DNA from 4 places in the Mesorhizobium sp. M0830 genome. Region 3 is predicted to be linked to each of the others. Evidence: predicted binding sites of a transcription regulator. Region 3 holds the regulator's gene; each other region holds the start of a gene.
What was found. The regulator PhoB, encoded in region 3, activates phosphate uptake and scavenging genes when phosphate is short. The targets are predictions, from matches to a motif close to TGTCATNNANCTGTCAT.
Positions count from the first base shown of each region.

Region 1: a site for PhoB is predicted at 1,692-1,708, ahead of olsB (l-ornithine N(alpha)-acyltransferase). Genes of this name have one in related genera too.
Region 2: a site for PhoB is predicted at 1,866-1,882, ahead of NKI20_RS32020 (alkaline phosphatase D family protein). Genes of this name have one in related genera too.
Region 4: a site for PhoB is predicted at 2,205-2,221, ahead of phnF (phosphonate metabolism transcriptional regulator PhnF). Genes of this name have one in related genera too.

Region 1 covers NZ_JAMYOR010000014.1:114,258-118,142, reverse strand. The annotation lists gene NKI20_RS11590 (trimeric intracellular cation channel family protein) at 42-674, shown strand; gene olsB (l-ornithine N(alpha)-acyltransferase) at 753-1,628, opposite strand; gene NKI20_RS11580 (ATP-binding protein) at 1,810-3,885, opposite strand, start outside.
Region 2 covers NZ_JAMYOR010000097.1:3,290-7,174, forward strand. The annotation lists gene NKI20_RS32015 (hypothetical protein) at 1-127, shown strand, start outside; gene NKI20_RS32020 (alkaline phosphatase D family protein) at 220-1,794, opposite strand; gene NKI20_RS32025 (MFS transporter) at 2,066-3,349, opposite strand; gene NKI20_RS32030 (TetR/AcrR family transcriptional regulator) at 3,424-3,885, shown strand, end outside.
Region 3 covers NZ_JAMYOR010000003.1:177,868-181,752, forward strand. The annotation lists gene pstA (phosphate ABC transporter permease PstA) at 1-73, shown strand, start outside; gene pstB (phosphate ABC transporter ATP-binding protein PstB) at 70-873, shown strand; gene phoU (phosphate signaling complex protein PhoU) at 899-1,606, shown strand; gene phoB (phosphate regulon transcriptional regulator PhoB) at 1,626-2,315, shown strand; gene eglC (endo-1,3-1,4-beta-glycanase EglC) at 2,847-3,885, shown strand, end outside.
Region 4 covers NZ_JAMYOR010000051.1:35,190-39,074, reverse strand. The annotation lists gene NKI20_RS25020 (ABC transporter permease) at 1-14, shown strand, start outside; gene NKI20_RS25015 (zinc-binding alcohol dehydrogenase family protein) at 82-1,101, shown strand; gene phnF (phosphonate metabolism transcriptional regulator PhnF) at 1,430-2,179, opposite strand; gene phnG (phosphonate C-P lyase system protein PhnG) at 2,301-2,762, shown strand; gene phnH (phosphonate C-P lyase system protein PhnH) at 2,762-3,373, shown strand; gene NKI20_RS24995 (carbon-phosphorus lyase complex subunit) at 3,375-3,885, shown strand, end outside.

The sequences.
Region 1 (3,885 bases), on a different contig from region 3:
CCTACTCGCTATTCGCTACTCACTCTTTCATTGTTCGCTTCATGAACCCCATCGCGCTTCTCGATTATGCCGGTGTCGCTGTCTTCGCCGCGACCGGGGCGCTTGCGGCTTCGCGCAAACAGCTCGACATCATCGGTTTCCTGTTCCTGGCCAGCGTCACCGGGATCGGCGGCGGCACGCTTCGCGACGTCATCCTCAACCTGCCGGTTTTCTGGGTCGCCAACTCCAGCTATGTGCTGATCTGCGCAGTGGTTGCGGCGCTCGTCTTCTTCGGCGCACATCGCGTCGAATCCCGCTGGAAATGGCTGCTCTGGCTCGACGCCATCGGGCTCGCCGCCTTTTCGGTGATGGGCGCCGCCAAGGGACTGGCGATTACCGGTTCGCCGGTCGTCTCCGTCATAACCGGCGTGCTCACAGCCACCTCCGGCGGCATTCTGCGCGATCTCCTGGCCGGCGAGCCATCGGTGCTGCTCAGGCCCGAAATCTACGTCACAGCAGCCCTTGCCGGTGCCGGCCTCTATACACTTGGCGACCTTGCCGGGCTGCCGCCGCTCACTTCGGACCTCGCCGGTTTTGCCGCGGCGTTCCTTGTGCGTGGCGGCGCGCTCAAATTCGGCTGGTCGTTTCCGTCCTACAAGAGCCGACCCGGCCGGCGCCCGGAAGATATTCCGTGAAGGAGCGAATAGCGAATAGGGAGTAGCGAATAGGGATAGCAGCCCGCAGGATTGCGGCGTAGTTCTCGCTATTCGCCATCAGGCTGCGAAGCGCTGGGCTTCCCCGCCATAATAGTTGACGTAGCGGGCGCCGATTTCCTTGACCGGCATCACGACGAAGACGTCGACCGTCGAGAATTCGCGGTCGATGACGCAGCCATCGCCGATGCGGGCGCCAACGCGCAGATAGCCCTTGACCAAGGGCGGCATTGCCGCGATTGCCGCCTTGGTGTTGACCGCCTCGATCGGCATCAGGTCCATCGAGCAGTAACGCCCGGACACCGCGCGCACATCCCAGGCCGAATTCGTCCGGCAGTGGTGGGCGAGGTAGGTGAGTGCCTCGGCATGCGCCGCCGGCACGGTGCCGTGGAACGAAGCACAACCAGTCATCACACCGATTTCGTAGTGGTTGATGTAAGCCCAGATGCCTTGCCACAATGCCTCGATAGTGCGCTTCGAGCGGTATTCCGGCAAAACGCAGGAGCGGCCGAGTTCGAGAAAACGCTGGCCGGGGTGACGGGCGATGAGCTTGGTCAGTTCGAATTCACCTTCCGAATAGAACCCTCCGGCGGTGGCCGCGATTTCTTGCCGCAGCAGCCGATAGGTGCCGACGATGCGGCGATGTTCGGGGCCGGAAAGCGTGGTGTCCAAAACCAGCAGGTGGTCGCAGAGCGGGTCGAACCGGTCGGCATCACGGCGGTCATGGGTCTGGAACAGGTCTTTTCTGGCGCCAAGTTCGTCGTAGAACACCCGGTAGCGCACTTCCTGCGCGGCCGCGATCTCGGCTTCGTTGCGAGCGAGTCGCACTTCAAGATTACCTATACGGCCCAGTGCTGCGCCCTTCATGACGCAATCGGCGTTACGTCCGGCAAGCAGCGCGCTGCTGGCGTTCGGCCGAGTGTCACATTCCGGCATAACTGTATGCACGAGTGATTCTCCTTCGAGCCATCCCTCTTGGCACGGGGATACGGTGTAGGTGCAACAGGATTGTGACAGTACCGTGATGCGGCCTTGCGGGCAATACTTCGTCGGCTGGCGAATGCGATCAACCGACTACGTTACGTGAGCGCGTGGCGCGGATTGGACGGTGAAAAACTCAGGCCGCGACGACCTGTCCCTCGACGGCATTGACCAGCGCCTCAGGGTCGAGCGGCTTGGCGACAAAGCCGCTGGCGCCATGAGCCAACACCGCATGGCGGGTCTTTTCCTGGCTGTCGGCCGACAGCACCATGATCGGCACCGGCGACATTGCGGTTTCTTCTTCATGGCGGCGGATGGCGGCAATCGCGTCCAATCCGTCCATGACCGGCATGTGCAGGTCCATCAGAACCACGTCGAAGCGGTGGTTGTGCCCGGCGCCCGTGACAGCCTCGACGGCGGCCTTGCCGTTGCCGACCACTTTGACGCGATGCCCGGCCTTCAACAGCGTGGCGCGGGCCAGCATGGCGTTGATGTCATTGTCCTCGGCGATCAGCACCGACAGGCCCCGCTGTCGGTTGCTGACGGTGCGAAGTGTCGGCCCGCCACGCTTTTCCAGCTGCGGCTGGGCGAGGCTTGGGGCATGGCTGCTCAACAGCACACGCAGAAGCGTTCCGCCACGCACCGGCCTGGCCAGGAAAGTTGCGTAGCCGCTGGCGCGGAACTCGCCGAGCATGCCGCGGTCGGTCGGCGCGATCAGCGTGATGGCCTCGCAGTGGGAAAAACCGCTCAGGCGCAGGCGCTTGAGCAGCCTTCCGTCGCTTTCTTCCATGGCCGCATCGACCAGAAGCGCATCGCAGCCGGCGGCGAAGGGTGCGGCTTGCGCGGCGGTGGTGGCGAGGTCGACCGCGCCGCCATTGGCGCGGATGGTGCGGGCGATGGCATCAGCCTCGACAGCGTTTTTCGAAAGGATCACCGCGCGCCTGCCCGAAAGCGCGTTTTGGCGGCCCTGCTGTGCCTCGGTGGCTGCTATCGCCGGGATCTCGAAGACGAACTCGGATCCCTGGCCGATCCGGCTGGACACCGAGATCGTGCCGCCCATGGCGGCCACCAGGCGTTTGGAGATGGCAAGGCCAAGACCGGCCCCGCCATGCGCACGCGTCGACGTGCCGTCGGCTTGCTCGAACTCCTCGAAAATGCGGTCCAGATCCTCATCGTGCAGGCCCGGACCGGTATCGGCGATGGTGAAGCAAATGCGGTCGGTGGTTTCGGCGCGCACACGCGCAACGCTCACCAACACGCCGCCGCTGTCGGTGAACTTGATGGCGTTGCCGATAAGGTTGAGCAGCACCTGCCTGACCCTGCCCGGATCGGCAGTGATCAACTGTGGCACGTCGGGTTCGACATAGCAGCCCAGCCCGATATCCTTGGCGAAGGCGCGCGCGGCCAGCAACTCGATGATGTTATCGGCGATCTCGCGCACCGACATCGGCTGCGGCTCCGGGTCGAAGCGCCCGGCTTCGATCTTGGAATAGTCGAGAAGATCCTCGATCAGGGCAAGCAATGCGCTGGCTGAGGTCGAGACGGCGCCGACATAGGTCTGCTGCTCCGGCGACAGGCTGGTGTCCGCCAGCAGCCTGGCCATGCCCATGATGCCGTTCATCGGCGTGCGAATTTCATGGCTGACGGTGGCGAGGAAGCGCGATTTGGCCTGGCTGGCGTATTCGGCCCGTTCGCGTGCGGTGATCAGCGAGGATTCGGCGCGTTTGCGGGCGGTGATGTCGCGGGCGATGGCGCGATGCGAAACGGCGCCGGTGTCCTTGTCGCGCACCGATAGTTCGATCCACGAAAACCAACGCGGGCCGCTGGGCGTATTGATGGCGACATCGGTGGAACTCAGGCATTCATGATCGGAAAAGGCGGCATCAGGGACGATGCCGACCTCGATGCCGAGTTCCGCCAGGGTCTTGCCTGCAAGGTCGCGCTGATCGGTTTCGACGAGATCGGCGAAGACCCTATTGGCATAGACGATGTAGCCGTCGCGGTTGCGATGAATGACGAGGTCGCCGAGCGCATCGATCAGGCCGCGAAAGCGCTCATCGCTCTCCTGCATTTCCCACATGCGATCGGCCAGCGTCTCGATCTCGGCGCGGCTGCGGGCGGTGGTTTCGTCAAGAAGGGCAGCGGTGCGGTGTTCGCTCCGCATCGAGTGCAGATGCAAGCCAATGCCGGCAAGGCCGGTTGCCAGCAATGC
Region 2 (3,885 bases), on a different contig from region 3:
CGCACCCGACGGGGTCGACCCGATGGTGACCGGCCCGGTCAGCGCCTCCTTCAAGCAGAGGCAGGACACCGCCAACTGCGACAGCGCCGTCTGGCCGAACATTCCAATGGTCTGCTACCCGGACTAAGACGGCGCTTCACCCCCGCCCCGTCTCGCCAGCTTCGCTTTGCGAAGCCGCCGCGCCGACCCTCCCCACAAGGGGGAGGGTGGAAAGTGCGTTTATGCCGACCGCACCGGGTCGAGCGTCACCTTGTAGAGCTCGTTGTCGTCGCGATCCATCAGCCGCACTGTCATCTGCTCGCTGGCGCCTGAAATATCGACCAGCCCGAAGAATTGCAGGCCCGCCGATGGCGGCAGGTTCTGACCCTGTTCGGCAGTCGGCGCCTTGATGAACTTCAGCTCCGGCCCGAATGTCATGTCAAAATCGTTGGGGCCGAACGTTCCGGCATGGATCGGGCCCGAGACGAATTCCCAGAACGGATTGAAATCCTGGAACTGCGCCTTGTCCGGGTTGTAATGGTGGGCGGCCGTGTAATGCACGTCGGCGGTCAGCCAGACTGTGTTGCTGATGCCGGCGTTTTTGATGAAGCGCAGCAGGTCGGCGATCTCGAGCTCGCGTCCCTTTGGCAAGCCATTATCGCCATTGCTGACCGCTTCGGCGCCGACCTTCTTGGTGCCGTCATCCCAGACGACGAGGCCGAGCGGCATGTCCGCGGCGATGATTTTCCAGGTCGCCTTCGAATTGGCCAGCTCGCGCTTCAGCCATTTCGTCTGCTGTTCGCCCAGCATGCGCGATTGCGGGGTCATCTCATCTTGCATGTCCGGACCGTTGGGGCCGCGATAGGACCGCATATCGAGAAAGAACACGTCGAGCAGCGGCCCGTAAGCGATCTTGCGATAGATGCGGCCGGGCTCGGAGGGTTCATAGCGGATCGTCGTCATCTCATGAAAGGCGCGCGCCGCGCGGGCCGCCAGCACGTGGATGGATTTTTCCGTATAGCGATTGTCGGCGCTGAGATTCTTCGAATCCGACCAGTTGTTCAGAACTTCGTGGTCGTCCCACTGGTAGAAGGTCGGGCAGATGGCGCTCAAGCCGAGCACGTTCCGGTCCATCATGTTGTATTTCCACTGGTCCCGGTATTCGTCCAGCGTCTCGGCGACCTTGCGCTTGCCGTCGATCAGCACGACGTTCTTCCACTTGCCGCCGCCGGGCAGGTCGACCTCGTCCTTCATGGCGCCGTCGGCATAGATGGTGTCGCCCGAGTGCAGGAAGAAATCGGGCGTGTGCCTGCCGATCGTGGCGTAGGTCTTCATGCCGGTCTCGTCGATGCCCCAGCCCTGGCCGGCCGTGTCGCCCGACCAGGCAAAGCGGATGTCTCGCTTCGAGGCCGGCGCCGTCCTGAAGCGACCGGTGATCGGCTCCGAAACGGCGTTGATGTCGGCGAGATCGGCTGATGTCATGCGGTAGAAGATGTCCTGGTCTGAAGCGAGGTCGGTGAGCAGCCGTTTGACGGTGTAATCGCTGGCCGGCGACGTATCGAGCGGCGCAAGGCGCGTCGCATTGGTGAAATTCTCCGTCGACGACACCTCGAACATGACGCGCGACGGGCGGTCGGTGCGCGTCCAAACCATGCCGCTGGTGGCGTCGACATCGCCCGACTGGACGCCATGTGTGAAGGCCGGCCGCTGATTGGCGCGCGAATAGTATGGCAGTGCCAGGCTCGAAACGCCGGCCAAGCCAACGGCGCTGGCGGACGTGACGAAGGCGCGGCGGGTCATCGAAAGCTTGTTCATGGCTGTTTCCTGGATGGCTTGAACGGTGCCACCAGGATCCAGCGTCAATGTTTCAGGCGCATCTCGGGATGATGAAGGTTTGATAACAGTGAACAGGGTGATCTCCCCCCTCGAGGGGGAGATGTCGCCGAAGGCGACAGAGGGGGTCGCCGCGCATAGAGCGCCGACCTCCATCTGCACCAGGAGGCAGAGCCCGGTCGGACCGACCCCCTCTGGCCGCTTCGCGGCCATCTCCCCCTCAAGGGGGGAGATTAGCGCTCCGCCGTCGCGGCTAAGCCGCTCTCGGCTCCGGTTCAAACGCTGGCCGGCTTGTATTGATCAGCAGCGAGATACACGCCGCGGCAATTGCCGTCATGCCGGCAATCAGGAAGGCCAGTTCGTAGTTGCCTTGCAGCTCGCGCATGGTGCCGCCGAAAGCGGCGGCGGTGGCCGCGCCGATCTGGTGGCCGGCGACGATCCAACCGAACACGATCGGTCCGCTGCGATCGCCGAACGCCTCGTTGGCGAGCCTCAGCGTCGGCGGCACGGTGGCGATCCAGTCGAGGCCGTAGAGCACCGCGAAGATGATCAGGCTGGTCGCCGAGAAGCCGGAATAGGGCAGATAGATCAGCGACAGGCCACGAATGCCGTAATAGACGCCAAGCAGCTTGCGCGGATCGTAGCGGTCGGTAAGCCAGCCCGACAGTGTCGTGCCGATCAGGTCGAAAATGCCCATCATCGACAGCAGGCCGGCGGCCTGCACCTCGCCGATGCCCATGTCGCCGCAGAACGCGATCAGATGCGTGCCGACCAGCCCGTTGGTGGTGAAGCCGCAGACGAAGAAGGTGGCGAACAGATACCAGAATACCCTCGTGCCGGCGGCGCGGCGCAACGTCGAGAACGTATGCGCGAGGAAATTGCCCTGTGACGCGGGCGGAGCCGGCGGCACGTCGTCGGCCTCGGCGCCGTAGCGCACCATGCCGATCGAGGCCGGCCGTTCCGGCACCAGCAGCCAGACCAGCGGTATCAGGGCCGCGGTGGGGCACGCCACCGCAACGACGACCGGCTGCCAGCCACCCGACTGCGCCAGCGCGGCGATCATCGGCAGGAACACCAGCATGCCAGAGGCGCTTGAGGCCGACATCAGTCCCATGACAAGGCCGCGATTGGTCTTGAACCAGCGATTGACGATGGTGGCGCCGAGCACGCTGGCGACAGCGCCGGAACCAATGCCCGAGAACACGCCCCAGGTGATGAACAGATGCCAGGGCTTGGTCATCAGCAGGCTGAGCGCGGTGGAGCCTGACATCACCATCAGGGAGGCGAGCAGCGTGCGGCGCAGCCCGATGCGCTCCATCAGGGCCGCGGCAAACGGACCGGTGAGACCGTAAAGCAGGATGCCGACACCAGCAGCCAGCGAGATGACGTCTCGCCGCCAGCCAAAGCTGTTCTCCAGCGGCAGCATCATGACGGCGGGTGCGGACCGCAGGCCGGCCGCGACCAGCAGGCAGAGAAAGATGATGCCAACCACGACGAAGGCGTAGCGCTGGCCAAAGGCACGAGATTGAGTTATCATGTTACTGACCGGTACGTTGCAGAGTGGGAACAGGTATACGTACCGATCGGTAACATTGTCAATCGAGTCACACGATGCCAACGGACAAAAATATTGATCTGACCATCAGCGACGATCATGCATCGGCGCCGCCGAAAGCCGCCAAGAAGATTCTCGATGTCGCCTATGATCTGTTCTACCGGCGCGGCATCAGGGCGATCGGCGTCGACGAGATCGTCAAACGCGCCGGCGTCACCAAGCCCAGCCTCTATCGCAGCTTCCCCTCCAAGGATGAACTGGCCGCTTCCTATCTCAGGCAATACGACCGTGAATACTGGGAGCGTTTCGATGAGGCTGTCGCCGCTCATCCCGGCGACCCGCGCGCGCAGATCAAGGCTTTCCTGACCCGCATCGGCAAGCGAACGCAAGTGGCTGACTACCGCGGCTGCGGCATGACCAATGCGGCGGTCGAATATCCCGACCACAGCCATCCGGCCCGCGTGGTCAGCGAGGCCAACAAGCAGGAACTGCGCCGCCGCCTGCGCGCCATGGCGGTT
Region 3 (3,885 bases):
CATCATCACATTGACGGTTCTCGCGCTCAGCATCGTTGCGCGCAGCCTGACCGGACGCAGAGAGGACAAATGAGCCAGATGTTGTCTCCAGACATGACGATCGCTGCCGAGGCCACCGCCAAGGCCAAGATCGAGGTCAAGAACCTCAACTTCTACTACGGCCAGTCGAAGGCGCTGAAGGACATCACTCTGTCCTTGCCGGAGCGCAGCGTCACCGCCTTCATCGGGCCTTCGGGCTGCGGGAAGTCGACGCTGCTGCGCGTCTTCAATCGCATCTACGAGCTCTATCCCAAGCAGACGGCCGAAGGTCAGGTGCTGCTCGACGGCCAGAACGTTCTCGACCGCTCGCAGGACCTCAACCTGCTGCGCACCAAGATCGGCATGGTGTTCCAGAAGCCGACGCCATTTCCGATGTCGATCTACGAAAACATCGCTTTCGGCATCAGGCTCTACGAGAAGCTGAGCAAGTCGGAGATGGACGGCCGCGTCGAGCAGGCGCTGAAGCGCGCGGCACTCTGGACCGAGGTCAAGGACAAGCTCGACGCCAGCGGCCTCAGCCTCTCCGGCGGCCAGCAGCAGCGGCTCTGCATCGCCCGCACCGTGGCGGTGAAGCCGGAAGTCATCCTGCTCGACGAGCCCGCCTCGGCGCTCGACCCGCTGTCGACCGCCAAGATCGAGGAACTGATCGACGAGTTGCAAGCCGACTACACGATCGTCATCGTCACCCACAACATGCAGCAGGCGGCGCGCGTATCGAAGCAGACGGCCTTCATGTATCTGGGCGAGCTGGTCGAGTTCGACCGCACGGAGAGGATCTTCACGTCGCCCCGCGAGAAGCGCACGCAGGACTACATCACCGGCCGCTTCGGCTGAGCTCAGGCATACGAGGAACAGGATAATGAGCGAACATACAGTCGCTTCTTTCGACGAGGATCTCGGTCAGATCAGCAGGCTCATCAGCGACATGGGCGATCTCGCTAGCTCGATGGTCGGCGGTGCGACCAAGGCGCTCTTGAATTCCGACAACGCCTTGGCACAGCGCGTCGTCTCCGACGACGCGATCATGGACGCGCGCCAGCGCGAGCTCGACGACCGTGCCATCACGCTGATCGCCAAGCGGCAGCCGATGGCCGATGATCTGCGCCATGTCGTCGGTTCTATCCGCATGGCCGGCGATCTCGAACGCATCGGCGACCTTGCCAAGAACATCGCCAAGCGTGTCGGCACTGTCGGCCTCAGCGTCACGCCGCGCGACCTTTCGCACTCGATCGATGGAATGGCACAACTGGTGCTGATCCAGGTGCAGGGCGTCATCGAGGAATATGCGGCGCGTGACGCCGCCGCGCTGGCGAAACTGCGTGCCGACGACGAACGCATCGACGTCAAATACACCTCCGTGTTCCGCGAGCTTCTCACCTATATGATGGAAGACCCGCGCAACATCACCGCGTGCACGCATCTTTTGTTCTGCGCCAAGAACCTCGAGCGCATCGGCGACCACGTCACCAACATCGCGGAAAATGCCTATTATGTTTTGACCGGCACCCAGCTGCCGGCCAATCGTCCGAAACAGGACGAGACGACAATGTCCGCGCCCGCGGCATGACGACAGGGGTAACCAGCCGATGATCGCGCCACGCATCATGGTGGTGGAGGACGAGGAGCCGCTAGGCGTGCTGCTCCGCTATAATCTGGAGTCCGAGGGCTATCAGGTCGAGGTCGTGACGCGTGGCGACGAGGCCGAGATCCGGCTGCAGGAGAACGTGCCTGACCTTCTGGTGCTCGACTGGATGGTGCCGGCGGTTTCCGGCATCGAACTCTGCCGGCGCCTGCGAATGCGTCCCGAGACCGAGCGGCTGCCGATCATCATGCTGACCGCGCGCGGCGAGGAGAGCGATCGCGTGCGGGGCCTCTCGACCGGCGCCGACGATTATCTGGTCAAGCCGTTTTCGACACCGGAGTTCATGGCCAGGGTCAAGGCGCTGTTGCGCCGTGCCAAGCCGGAACTGCTGTCCAGCGTGCTGAAGGTCGGCGACATCGTGCTCGATCGAGAATCGCACCGGGTCTATCGCAAGAAGAGCGAGATCCGGCTCGGGCCGACCGAATTCCGCCTGCTCGAATTCATGATGCGCCATCCCGGCCGCGTGTTCTCGCGTAGCCAACTGCTCGACAACGTCTGGGGCGAAACGATCTACATCGACGAACGCACGGTGGACGTGCATGTCGGCCGGCTGCGCAAAGCCGTCAACAACGGCCGCATGCCCGACGTCATCCGCACCATTCGGGGCGCAGGCTACGCGATCAGGGAAGACTAGCCGATAGATCGGAACCAAGGTTCAAATTCGATCAGCAGGTCGTCGCCAATGGCCACGCGATGGCAGACATTCAAGCAGGCGGGATCGAAGTCTAAACTGCCCTTCGCGGGGCTCGGCGCGTAGCTTGACTGGCTGGCGATTGCCCTCCGATCTCCCAATTCGCTTTTCTGCCAGGCTGGCCGCAGGAAGCACGGCCCGTGACACTTTAGTTGGTCACATTGCTATCTTGCCCGCAGACCTCCGATCAAAGTTGCGCGCCTCAAGAAACAATTTGAACTAATATGGCTATGTGCCCGCCAGAGGATGTGGTTTCGCATAAATGCGCAATTTTATTAAAAAAGTTCCTCAGACTAAGAATGAGTTTCTCTCCTCTTTATCGATTGTATGTGCTCCGAATAGTCAATACGATCTTGCATTGGATGACGATTCCGCGGGAACGATCTCGTTCGTTGCAACGTTGCTTTGAAAGCGGTCGCCGGACCTTGCGCCGAACGACTTGATCAGGTCGGGCACTAAGAGGAAGGATTTCTGATGAGCACGGTCTTAAACGCCAAAGGTATTCCTCTTCCCTACACCGGCGCGTCCAGTCATTGGTTCTCGGCAACCGGAGCCGGGGCCGAACTGCATGGCACCTCAGGCAACGACTCGTTCTGGGGAGACACCGGCGTCAATGTCACGATGTATGGTGGCGCCGGCGACGACTACTATCACCTCTATTCCACCAACAATAAGGTGGTCGAAGATCCCGGGGCCGGGATCGACACGATCGACACCTGGATGAGCTACAAGCTCCCCGACAATTTCGAGAACCTGGTCGTTACCGGCGCCAATCGATATGCGTTCGGAAATGCGTTGGACAACATCATCAAGGGCGGGTCGGGTCATCAGACGCTGGATGGCGGCAAGGGAAATGATGTCCTGATCGGCGGTGACGGCGCCGACACTTTCGCCATCTCCAAAGGAAATGGAAGCGATCTTATCTTCGATTTCGGTGCGACCGATGTGGTGCGCCTTAACGGCTATGACTTCACTTCGTTCGATGCCGTCCGTTCGCAGATGGTTCAGGTGGAATCGAACGTGATGCTGAACCTCGGATCTGACGAGATCCTGGTGTTCAAGAATACGACCATCGACAAGTTGCAGCCCACCCAGTTCGAACTGCCGATAGACAAGTCCGGAATGACGCTGTCCTTCGCCGACGAATTCAACACGCTGAGCCTTCGGGACGGGCAGGACGGCACCTGGAATTCCAATTTCTCGTGGGGCGCGCCGAACGGCAGCACATTGAGCAGCAATGGCGAGTTGCAATGGTATATCGACGCCAATTACGGGCCGACGAGTTCCGTCCACCCGTTCAGCGTTGAAAACGGCGTCCTCATCATCACCGCCGCGCAGGCGCCGGAGGACATCAAGCCTCTGATCAACAACTACGAATACACATCGGGGATACTGACGACCCACGACAGCTTCGCGCAAACCTACGGCTATTTCGAAATGCGGGCGGACCTGCCCGAAACGGCCGGAGCCTGGCCGGCCTTCTGGCTGCTTCCGGAAGACGGATCGTGGCCGC
Region 4 (3,885 bases), on a different contig from region 3:
GCCGCGGCAAGTAAACCCTCGATCAATCGCTGGCCCGTCACAATCGACGGGCCGGCGATTCATTACCGACTGGATTGAAGCATGAAGGCCGTCGTCTGCCGTTCGCCCGGCGATCTTATCCTGGAAGACCGTCCGGCCCCCGGCGCGCCGCCTCCCGGCTGGGCGCTGGTGTCCGTCAGCCATGTCGGCATCTGCGGCACCGACTATCACATCTTCGAGGGCAAGCACCCGTTCCTCGCCTATCCCCGCATCATGGGCCATGAAGTATCGGGTACCGTGGTGGAACCCGGGGAAGGTGTCGAACTGGCCGTTGGCGAACCGGTCGTCATCAACCCCTATCTTTCCTGCGGCAAGTGCATCGCCTGCCGGCACGGCAAGCCGAATTGCTGCGTCAGCATCGAAGTGCTCGGGGTGCATCGCGACGGAGCCATGTGCGAACGCATCCTGGTGCCGGCGCAAAATCTCTATCCTGCCAACGGCCTGTCGTTGGCCGACGCCGCCGCCGTCGAGTTCCTGGCCATCGGCGCACATGCCGTGCGGCGTGCCAAGGCCGAAACCGGCGCACGCACACTGGTCATCGGCGCCGGCCCGATCGGGCTCGGCACCGCCATCTTCGCTCGCATCGCCGGCCTCGACGTGACATTGCTCGACATGAGCAGTGAAAGGCTCGCCTTCGCCGAGAATGAGCTTGGGTTCCAGACCCTCGACGGCTCGCGCGGCGCGGTGCCAGATCTGGTCAGGGAGGCAACCTCTGGCGAAGGCTTCGATGTGGTCTTCGACGCCACCGGCAACACCCAGTCGGTGCGGTCGGCTTTCGCCCATGTCGCGCATGGCGGAACATTGGTGCTGGTCAGCGTCGTCAAGGACGACATCAGCTTTTCCGATCCGGAATTCCACAAACGTGAAATGACATTGATCGGCAGCCGCAATGCGTTGCGCGCCGATTTCGACCATGTCGCCGCCTCGATCCGCAACGGCGCCGTTCCGCTGGCAAAACTCGTCACCCACCGCACCACGCTTTCCGGCACGCCACACGATCTGTCCCGCTGGGCGCATGAGAAATCAGGACTGATCAAGGCTGTGATCGAGGTGGGAGCATAACTTAGCAGGCGGTGAACCCGGCCCGAATTGACGACGCCCCGCGCAGATCGACCCCCACTCCGTCTCGGCTTCGCCGAGCCACCTCTCCCCCGATCGACGGGGTAGAGGAAGGTGCGAGCCTATTGCGGCCAACGCTCCTCAACCAGACTCCCTCCTTCTCCCGCCGCCAGCGGGCTCCTTCCTCTCCCTCCGGAGGGGGGAGAGGTGGCTCGGCGAAGCCGAGACGGAGTGGGGGAAGGCGGTCCTCAAACGCCAAGCCGCTGACAGGGGAGCGCGCGACCGATCAGCGCGAGTCAGAAGTCACGGTCTCGCATAAGGCCGGCACTCCCTACAGCGCCGAGAGCTTCAGCTCCACCCGTTCTGCCGGAAACCTGGACTCGGAAAACTGGATCGGCTGGCCATCCGGCGTGACGTTGACAGCGACTGTAACCAGCACGATGGCGCCCGGTTGCAGGTCGAGGTCTGCAAGGTCCGCCGCATCGGCGTGGCGCGCCGATAGCACGGTCGATTGCCTGAGATAGTCGTCGATGCCGAACCGGGCGAGCGATGCGGTGATCGAGCCGGTCTCCGCCATTGCAGCATCGATACCGGCAAAGCGCCGGGCATCGAACCAGCCGGCAGCGCGCGACACAGGCCGTCCGTCGGCTTCGCCGCGCGTTTCCAGGCGGATCACATCGGCTCCCTTGGCGAGCCCCAGCCCCTCGGCGACGCGCTGGCTGGCCGGCTCGACCGAGGACGCCAGCAGGACGATATGCCGTTCCGATGTCTGCCCTTGCAGGCCCGTTGAAAAGCGTGTGCGCGCACCGATGGGATAGGACAGCCGCCTGCGCGACAGCACGAAGGTGCCGCGCCCCTGCTCGGCCCGCAGCACCCCTTCCTGCACAAGGGCCGATATGGCGCTGCGCACGGTGTGGCGGTTGACGCCATAGCGCTCAGCCAGTGCCATCTCCGGCGGCAGCGCGGCGCTTTCTGCGAAATCGCCGACGGCGATCGCCTGCAGGATCTTCTCGGCGATCTGCCGCCACAGCGAGACGCCGCTGCGCCGCTCGATGCTGTCCGCTGCCAGCCGCCCGACCATTGATTGCCCCCAGTCTTCAAGTGCTTGTCATCCACCCGTCATGGACTCGCGCTAGATAATAGGTATAATTTGTATAGTTGTCTATATCAATAGACAAATTTGGCGAAGAGGAATGTTGCTGATGCGAGGACAGGAAGCCCGCGATCAAGCCGAACGCAAGGCCGCCATGGCAACCCTGGCGCAATCCGGCGGCGACGACATCGTTCGGCTCTGGAACGAGGCCGGACTGCCTTCGGACGCAGAACTGCTGCGCGGCCCCGAAACCGGCCTGGTCACCGTACGCGGCCGCATCGGCGGTGGGGGCGCGCCCTTCAATGTCGGCGAGGCGACCGTCACCCGCGCCACCGTCCGGCTGCCGTCCGGACAGGTCGGCCATTGCTATGCGCTTGGCCGCGACAAGCAGAAGGCGAAGCTGGCGGCCATCGCCGACGCACTGTGGCAGGACCCGGCCCGCCGCGCCGAGGTCGAGACCGGGCTGATAGCGCCTCTGCGGTCGGCCCTGACCACGGCGCATGAACGCCGCCGCGCCGAGACGGCGGCAACGAAGGTGGATTTCTTCACCATGGTACGCGGAGAAGACTGATGGACATCGCATCGCAATCGATCGAGGGCGGCTTCGCCGATCCGGTCTTCAACGCACAGACCGTGTTCCGCGCTGTCATGGAGGCGATGGCGCGGCCTGGCAGCGTGCAGCCGTTGCCCGCCTTTGCCCGTCCGCCGGCGCCGCTGTCGGCGACCGCCGGTGCCATTGCGCTGGCGCTTTGCGACAATGACACCCCGCTCTGGCTCGACCCGGCTTTACAGGCTTCCCCTGCCATCAAATCCTGGCTTGGTTTCCACACCGGCGCGCCATTGGCCAACACGCCGGCCGATGCGCATTTCGCGTTGATCGCAGCCCCGGCCGAGATGATGGCGCTCGACGGTTTTTCGCAAGGCACGCAGGACTATCCCGACCGTTCGACCACATTGGTCCTGCAGGTCAGCGATCTCGTCTCCGGCACGCCTCTGTCGCTCGAAGGTCCCGGCATCGAAACCAGCGCCACGATCGCGCCGGCGCAGATGCCGCGTCATTTCGTCGAGCAGTGGAAGCAGAATATCAAGCGTTTTCCGCGCGGTGTCGACATCATCCTCGCCACCACTGATGGCATTGCCTGCCTGCCGCGCACGACGCGCATCAAGACGATGGAGGCGTAATATGTATGTCGCGGTAAAAGGCGGCGAAGCCGCCATTGCCAATGCCCACACCCTGCTTGCCGACCGCCGGCGCGGCGACCGTTCTGTGCCCGCACTTCGCCTCGACCAGATCGTCGAGCAGCTGGCGCTCGGCGTCGACCGGGTGATGAGCGAAGGCTCGCTCTACGACCGGGAACTGGCGGCACTCGCCATCGTCCAGGCGCGCGGCGACATGATCGAGGCAATCTTCCTGGTACGCGCCTATCGCACCACGCTGCCGCGCTTCGGCTACACCAAGCCTATCGACACCGCCACCATGCTGGTCGAGCGGCGCGTGTCGGCGACTTACAAGGACCTGCCTGGCGGCCAGTTGCTCGGCCCGACCTTCGACTACACCCACCGGCTGCTCGATCCCGAGCTTGCCGCCGGCGCCGACGTCGCCGAGCCGCTGCAGCGCGAGACCGAAGCGCAAGCCATGCCGCGCGTCTCGGCCATCCTTGCCCGCGAAGGCCTGATCGAACCGGACGGCGACA